One region of the Klebsiella sp. GFKo11 genome, then DNA from elsewhere that is predicted to be linked to it. Evidence: predicted binding sites of a transcription regulator. Region 1 holds the regulator's gene; each other region holds the start of a gene.
The links. Region 1 encodes PurR, which represses purine synthesis genes. Its sites were predicted from a motif close to CANGCAAACGTTTGCNTG; they were not measured.
Positions count from the first base shown of each region.

Region 2: a site for PurR is predicted at 1,413-1,430, ahead of purT (formate-dependent phosphoribosylglycinamide formyltransferase). Genes of this name have one in related genera too.
Region 3: a site for PurR is predicted at 1,708-1,725, ahead of cvpA (colicin V production protein). Genes of this name have one in related genera too.

Region 1 covers NZ_CM151369.1:2,884,699-2,887,977, forward strand. The annotation lists gene punC (purine nucleoside transporter PunC) at 1-4, opposite strand, end outside; gene punR (DNA-binding transcriptional activator PunR) at 126-1,037, shown strand; gene purR (HTH-type transcriptional repressor PurR) at 1,056-2,081, opposite strand; gene cydH (cytochrome bd-I oxidase subunit CydH) at 2,378-2,467, shown strand; gene AC07P6_RS14075 (MFS transporter) at 2,635-3,279, shown strand, end outside.
Region 2 covers NZ_CM151369.1:2,421,157-2,424,435, forward strand. The annotation lists gene AC07P6_RS11690 (bifunctional 4-hydroxy-2-oxoglutarate aldolase/2-dehydro-3-deoxy-phosphogluconate aldolase) at 1-140, shown strand, start outside; gene purT (formate-dependent phosphoribosylglycinamide formyltransferase) at 195-1,373, opposite strand; gene AC07P6_RS11700 (YebG family protein) at 1,509-1,871, shown strand; gene AC07P6_RS11705 (tellurite resistance TerB family protein) at 2,023-2,715, shown strand; gene ptrB (oligopeptidase B) at 2,835-3,279, shown strand, end outside.
Region 3 covers NZ_CM151369.1:1,838,827-1,842,105, reverse strand. The annotation lists gene purF (amidophosphoribosyltransferase) at 1-1,130, opposite strand, end outside; gene cvpA (colicin V production protein) at 1,164-1,652, opposite strand; gene dedD (cell division protein DedD) at 1,863-2,555, opposite strand; gene folC (bifunctional tetrahydrofolate synthase/dihydrofolate synthase) at 2,545-3,279, opposite strand, start outside.

The sequences.
Region 1 (3,279 bases):
GCAATTGTTGCATAAAATTCTCTTGTTATTGATGCAGGTACGGTGCGGCAGAGTGTAGGGAGTGCATTCGGGCTTGTGAAACGCTAATATTTGTCAGGTGGATTCAAAAATTTTGTAGGCAGAATATGTGGTCAGAATACTCACTTGAGGTGGTTGATGCTGTTGCGCGTAACGGCAGTTTTAGCGCAGCGGCGCAGGAGCTACACCGCGTACCTTCAGCGGTGAGTTATACCGTGCGTCAGTTGGAAGAGTGGCTGGCGGTTCCGCTCTTTGAACGTCGTCACCGCGATGTCGAATTAACCCCGGCCGGGGTCTGGTTTTTGCAGGAAGGGCGCTCTGTTATCAAAAAAATGCAGATCACTCGCCAGCAGTGTCAGCAGATAGCCAACGGTTGGCGCGGGCAGCTATCCATTGCCGTCGATGACATCGTCAAACCGGCGCGCATGCGGCAAATGATCGTTGATTTCTATCGTCATTTTGATGACGTTGAACTGATTGTCTTTCAGGAGGTATTCAACGGCGTCTGGGATGCGTTAGCTGATGGCCGCGTGGAATTAGCTATTGGCGCGACGCGCTCTATTCCCGTCGGTGGGCGCTATGCGTTTCGCGATATGGGGATGCTGAGTTGGGATTGCGTGGTGGCCAGCGATCATCCGTTGGCGAAAATAGACGGCCCGTTAAGCGACGATGTGTTGCGCAACTGGCCGTCGCTGGTACGGGAAGATACTTCACGCTCGCTACCGAAACGCACGACGTGGCTGCTGGATAATCAGAAGAGGGTGGTGGTGCCGGACTGGGACGCTTCCGCGACCTGCCTCAGCGCAGGGTTGTGTGTTGGCATGGTGCCAAAGCATTTTGCACAGCCGCGAATTGATAGCGGAGAATGGACGGCGCTGGCACTGGAAAATCCATTCCCTGATGCGGCCTGCTGCCTGACGTGGCAACAAAGCGATGCTTCACCGGCGCTGATGTGGCTGCTGGATTACCTTGGCGACAGTGAAACGCTGAACAGGGAGTGGCTGCGGGCGCCGGAATAGCCGGCGCCGCGAGGAGAATTAACGGCGATAATCGACAAACGGGCCGTCGGCCACGGATCGACGTTCGACCAGGCGCGGATGTACTTCAATAGACTGGGATATTTCGCGCTTGTTGACGATGCGGTCCAGCAGCATGTTGAAGGCCGCTTCGCCCAGAGAATCTTTTGGCTGATGGATGGTGGTCAGCGCTGGGCTGAAGTAGCGGGCGTTGCGCACATTGTCATAACCGATCAGCGAAATATCCTGCGGCACGCGCAGACCCATTTCATCTGCTGCACAAATAGCGCCCATCGCCATGATATCCCCGCCGCAGAAAATCGCCGTCGGGCGATGGTGTTGGCTGAGGATTTGCTGCATCGCGCGGTAGCCGGATTCCGGCTCGAAATCACCTTGCACGACCCAGTTTTCAGGAACGTTGATCTGCGCTTCTTCCATCGCTTTCATAAAGCCGGCCAGGCGGCCGGCACCGGTGTTCCGCTCAAGCGGGCCGGGGATCACGCCAATTTCGCGATGACCGCGTTCCACCAGATAGCGCCCGGCGATATAACCCCCTTCGAAGGCGTTATCGATAACCGAGTCGGTGAAGTCGGCTTTTGCTTCACCCCAGTCCATCACGACCATCGGAATATGGCGATATTCTTCCAGCATGCTCAGTACCGACTCAGGATACTCAGAACACATCACCAGCAGGCCGTCCACGCGCTTCTGCGCCATCATTGACAGGTAGGCGCGCTGTTTCTCCGGATCGTTCCATGCGTTGCCGAGAATCAGGGTATAGCCCTTCTGGAAGCAACTTTTCTCAACGGATTCGATAATTTCGGCAAAATAGGCCGCTTCGCTGCTGGTCGCCAGCAATCCGATAGACTTGGTGTGATTAACCTTCAGGCTGCGAGCAACGGCGCTGGGGGAGTAGTGCAGTTCTTTAATCGCAGCCCACACAGCGTTGCGCGTCTCTTCTGCAACGAAACGCGTTTTGTTAATTACATGTGATACTGTTGTAGTGGAAACGTTTGCGCGCTTCGCTACATCTTTAATAGTTGCCATTACTTCTCACTCCAGACCTTGACCTGATCGCCCGTTAATCGGTACGTAAACGTTTGCCTGTACACACCCTGATGCCAAAATTGAACATTGCATCACGTCGGGAAAACGACACAGAACGACAGGAAGGGGTCAATGGCCGATACGCTTTCAAATTAGCGTGGGATTTTGTCCGATCTTGGGGCAAAGGGGAAGAACAAAAATGTGCATCCCTCTAAATCTCGGAAGATATTTGCGCTAATCTATGTAAAAATGAGCAAGCTCACTTTTCATGTGGGGATAATCAAGGGGAAAAATTGATGGATACAGATTTAAAGTTTTCGCTGACAACGACGATTATTGTTCTGGGTTTGATTGTCGCCGCAGGGCTCACCGCCATACTGCACTAATTCCAATATGAGGGAGACATCGTTCTCCCTTTTCTTTTTCCACCATTATTATCAATTTCGCAAAAATCTTTTGCCATTTCGTTTACTTTTGTTTTTCTGTGATTGATGTCATGCTTTTGGCTTCTGATGAGATGCCGTCGCTGAAGACGGCCCGATGGAGTCATTGAATGAAAATCAACTTTCCCCTGCTCGCTCTGGCGATCGGTGCCTTCGGTATCGGTACTACCGAGTTCTCCCCGATGGGGCTATTACCGGTTATCGCCAAAGGCGTGGATGTCTCTATTCCGGCTGCGGGAATGCTTATTAGTGCCTATGCCATTGGGGTGATGGTTGGCGCGCCGCTGATGACTCTGTTGCTTTCGCACCGCGCGCGCAGAAATGCGCTGATTTTCCTGATGGCGATTTTTACTCTTGGTAACGTGCTCTCTTCAATTGCACCGGATTACACCACGCTACTGCTGTCGCGCATTATCACCAGCCTCAATCACGGCGCTTTTTTTGGGTTAGGCTCGGTGGTGGCGGCGAGCGTAGTGCCGAAGCATAAGCAGGCCAGCGCCGTGGCGACCATGTTTATGGGGCTGACAATTGCCAACATTGGCGGCGTTCCGGCGGCGACCTGGTTGGGGGAAACTATCGGCTGGCGAATGTCGTTCCTTGCAACGGCGGGTCTCGGCGTGGTGGCGATGGTCAGCCTGTGGTTTTCCCTGCCAAAAGGAAGCGCGGGTGAGCGGCCTGATGTTAAGCAGGAACTTTCAGTACTGATGCGCCCGCAGGTGCTGTCAGCGCTGCTGACCACCGTTCTGGGGGCAGGG
Region 2 (3,279 bases), 460 kb from region 1:
CTAACTATCGCGATTATCTGGCGCTGAACAGCGTTCTGTGCATCGGTGGTTCATGGCTGGTGCCAGCGGATGCGCTGGAAGCTGGTGATTACGACCGTATTACCAAACTGGCTCGCGAAGCGGTAGAAGGCGCGAAGTAATCTTCGCGCTTTAAACTGAGGCCCGGTCTGCGCAAGCTACCGGGCTTTTATATTTTATCCTGTCACCACGACCGCCGCTGCCGCCGTTTTGGCGCGCGCAACCGCTTCATCAACGCTATCTGCTATCGCCAGCGTCACGCCCAGTCGACGAGAACCGTCAATTTCCGGCTTACCAAACAGACGCAGTTGCAGACCTGCGCCAACCGCCGCCTGGATATTACTGAAGGTGACGTTCTGGCTACTTAACTGCGGTAGGATCACCGCCGAGGCCGCCGGGCCGTACTGGCGGATTGCGCCAATCGGTAGGCCGAGGAAGGCGCGAACGTGCAGGGCGAACTCTGATAAATCCTGCGAAATCAGCGTGACCATGCCGGTGTCGTGCGGGCGTGGTGAGACTTCGCTAAAAATTACATCATCACCGCAGACGAACAGCTCGACGCCGAACAGGCCGTGACCGCCCAGAGCCAGCACCACTTCGCGGGCTATTTCCTGCGCACGTTCCAGCGCCAAATCGCTCATCTGCTGTGGCTGCCAGGATTCACGATAGTCGCCATCTTCCTGACGATGACCGACCGGTGCGCAGAAATGTACGCCATCCACGGCGCTCACGGTCAGCAGGGTAATTTCAAAATCAAAATTCACCACGCCTTCAACGATAACGCGACCGGCTCCGGCGCGCCCGCCTTGCTGTGCATATTGCCAGGCTTCAGCCAGCTGTTCACTGGAGCGAATAAAGCTCTGACCTTTGCCGGAAGAACTCATCACCGGCTTGACGATGCACGGCAGGCCGATCCCTGCGACAGCTTCACGAAACGCCACTTCGCTATCGGCAAAACGATAGGCTGAGGTCGGTAGCTTCAGCTCTTCGGCAGCCAGGCGACGGATTCCTTCGCGGTTCATGGTGAGCTTCGCCGCCCGCGCGGTAGGGACGACCTTCTGCCCGGCTTGCTCCAGCGCCACCAGGGTATCGGTGGCGATAGCTTCAATTTCCGGTACGATGAAGTCAGGTTTTTCCTGTTCGATTAGCGCCTGCAAGGTTTCGCCGTGCAGCATATTGATGACATGTGAACGGTGCGCTACCTGCATCGCTGGCGCGTCCGGGTAACGGTCGACGGCGATGGTTTCAATCCCCAGGCGCTGGCATTCGATAGCTACTTCTTTACCCAGTTCGCCGGACCCCAACAGCATTACCTTTGTTGCCGCAGGGCGCAGCGCCGTGCCTAATACAGTCATAACTCTCTTCCGCAGTAAAAAAACATGCGCCGCATTATAAACGAAAACGTTTGCGTCTGTCTTTATATGCGTAATTTGAGTTCAGCGTGAAAATTTGCTATACTGTATAAAAATACAGTATAAAGAGGCTGCATCATGGCGGTTGAAATTAAATATGTGGTGATTCGCGAAGGTGAGGAAAAAATGTCTTTTGCCAGCAAAAAAGAGGCCGATGCTTACGACAAAATGCTCGATCTGGCGGAAGTGCTCAACGACTGGCTAGTTGACTGTCCGCTGACGCTTGATGAAACCCAGCGCGATAGCATGTCAATGTGGCTGGCAGAGCGCAAAGAGACCTTAAATCATATTCTGCGGTCCGGGAAACTGCCGGAAGCCGAAAGCAGCGCTGATGAACAACACGCCCAGGCGGAGATCGTCGAGGATAATGCCGACGCCGACACCGTCCTTGAAGTAGCAGCTGAAGTTCAGGCTAAACCACGTAAAGTAAAAGCCGCCTGAGTGTGCTCTCTGCCGCCGGGGTCTCTGGCGGCAAAAATTCGGTTAAGCCCCTTTCTGAGGCTAAATTTGCGCTTCTTTAGCAGTCCATAACATTTCCTGACATCGCGTCGTTTAGGCTGGTGGTATCGCTTATCGCGCAACGAGGAAAAGTATGGCTAACTGGCTTAATCAACTGCAGTCTCTGCTGGGTCAGCAGGGGCGGTCTTCTTCATCTGACGATCAACCAAGCGGCAAAAATCTGCTGTTGCCGGGTGCGCTTGGCGGGCTGGCAGGGCTACTGGTTGCCAGCAAATCATCGCGTAAACTGTTGGCTAAATACGGCACGGGCGCGCTGCTGGTCGGCGGTGGGGCGGTAGCAGGCAGCGTGTTGTGGAATAAATACCAGCAAAAAATGCGTGCAGGCTCGCCACAAGAACCGGCTTACTCACCTTCAGCCTCCGCGCCCGTTCAGGCGCAATCTTCAACGCAAGTCGAGCTCGACGCCCGCAGTGAACGGCTGATTATGGCGCTGGTCTTCGCCGCCAAAAGCGACGGGCATATTGACGAACGCGAACGGGCCAGCATTGAAGAGCAGCTACGCGCAGCAAACATTGACGTGCAGGGGCGGGTGTTAATCGACAGGGCGCTGTCTCAGCCTCTCGACCCTCAGCGCCTGGCGCAGGGCATCAGCAACGAGCAAGAGGCGCTCGAAGTGTATTACATCAGCTGTGCGGTCATTGATATTGACCACTTTATGGAGCGCAGCTATCTGAATGCGCTCGGCGAAGCGCTAAACCTGCCGCAGGACGTTCGCAAAGATATCGAACAGGATATTCAGGCGCAAAAACAAGCAATAGCGCCTTAAATCCTCACGTTTCGCTTGCATCGCTGGCGACTTTTGCCACCCTTATATACCTGTCATCCTTCAGCACGCTTTGGGGCATGCTGAAGGATAAATAATATAAGCCGCAGAAGACGAAGCAGATGCCACCAAAAGCAAAACGAATCCCTCATGCCATGACCTTACATGGCGATACCCGAATTGATAATTACTACTGGCTGCGTGATGACGAGCGCTCTCAGCCGGAAGTGCTTGATTATCTGCGCCAGGAAAACGAGTACGGGAAAAAAGTCATGTCTTCGCAAAGTAGTCTACAGGATAGGGTACTGAAGGAAATTATTGATCGTATTCCACCGCGCGAAGTATCGGCACCGTACAGCAAAAATGGCTATCGTTACCGTCAGGTCTATGAGCCGGGCTGCGAATACGCTATTTATCAACGCCAGTCGGTGCTAAAAGAAGAGTGGGATGAGTGGGACGTTCTGCTCGACGGTAACAAACGGGCGGCCGGTAGCGAGTTCTATACCCTCGGCGGCTTAGGGATCTCACCGGACAACCACATCATGGCGGTCGCGGAAGATTATCTTT
Region 3 (3,279 bases), 1.0 Mb from region 1:
TCCGAAGTAGTGCCACGAACGATGGAGTCGTCGACCAGTAGCACGTTCTTATCGCGGAACTCGGCGCGGTTGGCGTTGAGTTTACGACGCACGGACTTACGACGCAGCTGCTGGCCCGGCATGATAAAGGTGCGACCAACATAGCGGTTTTTCACGAAGCCCTGGCGATACGGCTTGTCGAGGATACGGGCAATTTCCAGCGCGATATCGCAGGAGGTTTCCGGAATCGGAATCACTACGTCAATATCAAGATCTTCCCACTCGCGGGCAATTTTCGCCCCCAGCTTAGTCCCCATATTCACACGGGCGCTGTAGACGGAAATTTTGTCGATGAATGAATCCGGACGCGCGAAGTAAACGTATTCGAACAGGCACGGATTGCTGACCGGGTTCTCGGCGCACTGGCGAGTGAACAGCTGGCCTTTTTCGGTGATATACACCGCTTCGCCAGGTGCAACGTCACGTAAGAACTCAAAGCCCAGGGTATCCAGAGCAACGCTTTCCGAGGCCACCATATACTCAGTGCGGCCATCGCCAATATCACGCTTGCCCAGCACCAGCGGACGGATGCCGTTCGGGTCGCGGAAGGCGACCATACCGTGGCCGATAATCATCGCCACGCAGGCATAAGCCCCGCGAATCTGGCGGTTAGTGGCAGCAATCGCCGCAAAAACGTTATCTGCTTCCAGCGGATAATGGCGGAAATTATCCAGCTCGCTGGCAAAAATGTTGAGCAGGATTTCGGAGTCGGAGGTGGTGTTGATGTGGCGGCGTTTTTCTTCAAACAGCTTTTGACGCAGCTCGTGAGCATTAGTCAGATTGCCATTGTGCGCCAACGTAATGCCATATGGAGAGTTGACGTAGAAAGGCTGAGCCTCGGAGGCGCTGGAGCTGCCAGCCGTCGGGTAACGAACGTGACCGATCCCCATATTGCCTTGCATACGCTGCATATGGCGAGCTTCAAACACATCGCTCACCAGCCCGTTCGCTTTACGCAAACGGAAACAGTTGTTCGCATCGATGGTGATGATGCCTGCGGCATCCTGGCCACGATGCTGAAGCACCGTTAACGCGTCATAAATCGACTGGTTTACCGGCATAACACCGGCGATACCGACAATACCGCACATACGTCTTTTCCTCGTTAAGCTACATCCCAACGCTTATGCTTTGGGCAAGAAACTTGACGAGCTCTGCAGATAGTCAAAGAACCATCTGATAACGAAACTGAACTGTGGGATAAGCTCAGACTTTTGCCAGTCATCGCTTTTCGCCATACTGGTAAAACTATCGAGAAAAAACAGAATCGCAGAGACGATTAGCACACCGCGCAGGGCGCCAAAACAGATCCCCAACACCCTGTCGGTACCCGACAGGCCGGTTTTCTCCACCAGCTGACCTATCACAAAGTTAACGATAGCGCCGACGATAAGCGTCGCGATAAACAGTATCGCGATAGCAATCCCATTTCGGACCAGTTCGTCTTCAAAGCCCGTGAACCAGACAGCCAGGTAAGTGTAGTAATGACTGGCAACAAAGAAAGCGCATCCCCAGGTTACCAGCGATAAAGCTTCACGAACAAAGCCGCGGATCAGGCTGACCAAAGAGGAAAAACCAATCACCGCAATTATGGCGTAATCAATCCAGACCATATACGTCCCACGATTTTACGCCCTGTCGTCCGGTTCGGGGCGCATTCTAACAGAAAAAGAAAACGTTTGCGTAGGGATTTCCGTGCCCTACAGAAATAAAAATGGCGCTGAAAAAACATTCAACGCCATACTGCCTTTCGCCTCTTCAGGGCGCGTCCGACAGGGGTTTCCGTGCTCTGGCCCTACCTTTCTTTATTAAAAAAGAGAAGGTTAGTTCGGGCTAAAGCCCATGACTACACCGCTAAGTCCGGACAGCTTGTTCAGCTCGCCAAGTTGCCCCTTCAGCTTATCTTTCGAAGCATCCGGGCCGACCAGAATACGGGTGATTTTACCCTGCACCGGCGTCGAAGGCGACGTATAAACTTTGAAGCCAGCGGCGCGCAGCTTACCGACGATCTCGTTGACCTTATCGGCGTTCTTCAGCGCGCCTAACTGCACAACATAGGCTTTCCCGGTCGGGGCCGGAATTTCAGCCTGCTGTTGCGGTTTAGGCGCAGGTGTCTGCACCGCGACCTGCTGCGGTGGCTGAGGTTGCGGCTTCTCTACCGGCTTCGGTTGAGGTTTAGGCTGCGGCTGTGGTTTTGGCGCGACAACCGGCTCCTGCACCACATCAAAACTGTTATTGTTCACCGGGATCCGCGAAGGATCGAGCGACGGTGCCGCGGCATCCCCAGCTCTCACCTCTTCGGCGGCCCCTTCCGGAGGCTGCGAAGGCAGCGTCTGAGTCGCTGCTGGTAGCATATCTGGCTCATCGCGATCGCCTGGTTTTGGTACCAGTGGGATTGCGGCAAACTCATCCTGATAATGTTTTTTCTGACCATCAAGCAGCCCTGGCAGGATAATAACCCCCAGTGCCACCAGTACGATCGTCCCGACTAAACGGTTCTGAAACTTACTCGCCACCGATTCTCCCCGCGTCTATCTCTTCCATTACATGCGCCACCGTGTGGAATGAACCACACACCAGCACCGTATCCTGTGGTCTGGCATCTGCCATCGCAGCGTACCAGGCCTGCGCAACGCTGGTATAGACTTTGCCTGCGCGTAAATGTTCCAGCAGTTGCTCTGCCGTCGCGCCGCGCGGCCCTTCCAGCGGCGCACAGTACCAATCGTCAACTTCCACCTTCAGGTTTTCCAGCGTACCGGCGATGTCCTTATCATGCAGCATACCAATAACCGCCAGCACGCGCCCCGTTTTCGGTAAGGTTTTGAGACGCCCGGCGAGATACGCCGCCGCATGCGGATTATGAGCAACATCAAGGATGACTCGCGGGGTGTCGCTAATTATCTGAAAACGCCCCGGCAGCATCGCCTTTTGAATACCGTCGCGAATCGCCTGCTCGTCAACCTTGAGCTTGCTGGCACGCAGGGCAGCGAGCGCAGTTGCGGCATTCGGCATGGGTACCTGTGGCAGCGGCAGGTCGGTGAGTGCGCCGTTTTTATCACTGAAAGACCAGCTCTGCTCACCGGCCTCATAGCCCCAGTCAACGTCGCGGCGCAGGAGTTGTGCGCCCTTTTCGCTCGCAACCTCGGCGATAGTCTGTGGCATATCGGGTTCACCGACGATAGCCGGTTTACCACCGCGAAAAATACCGGCCTTCTCGCGGCCAATGCTTTCGCGATCCGA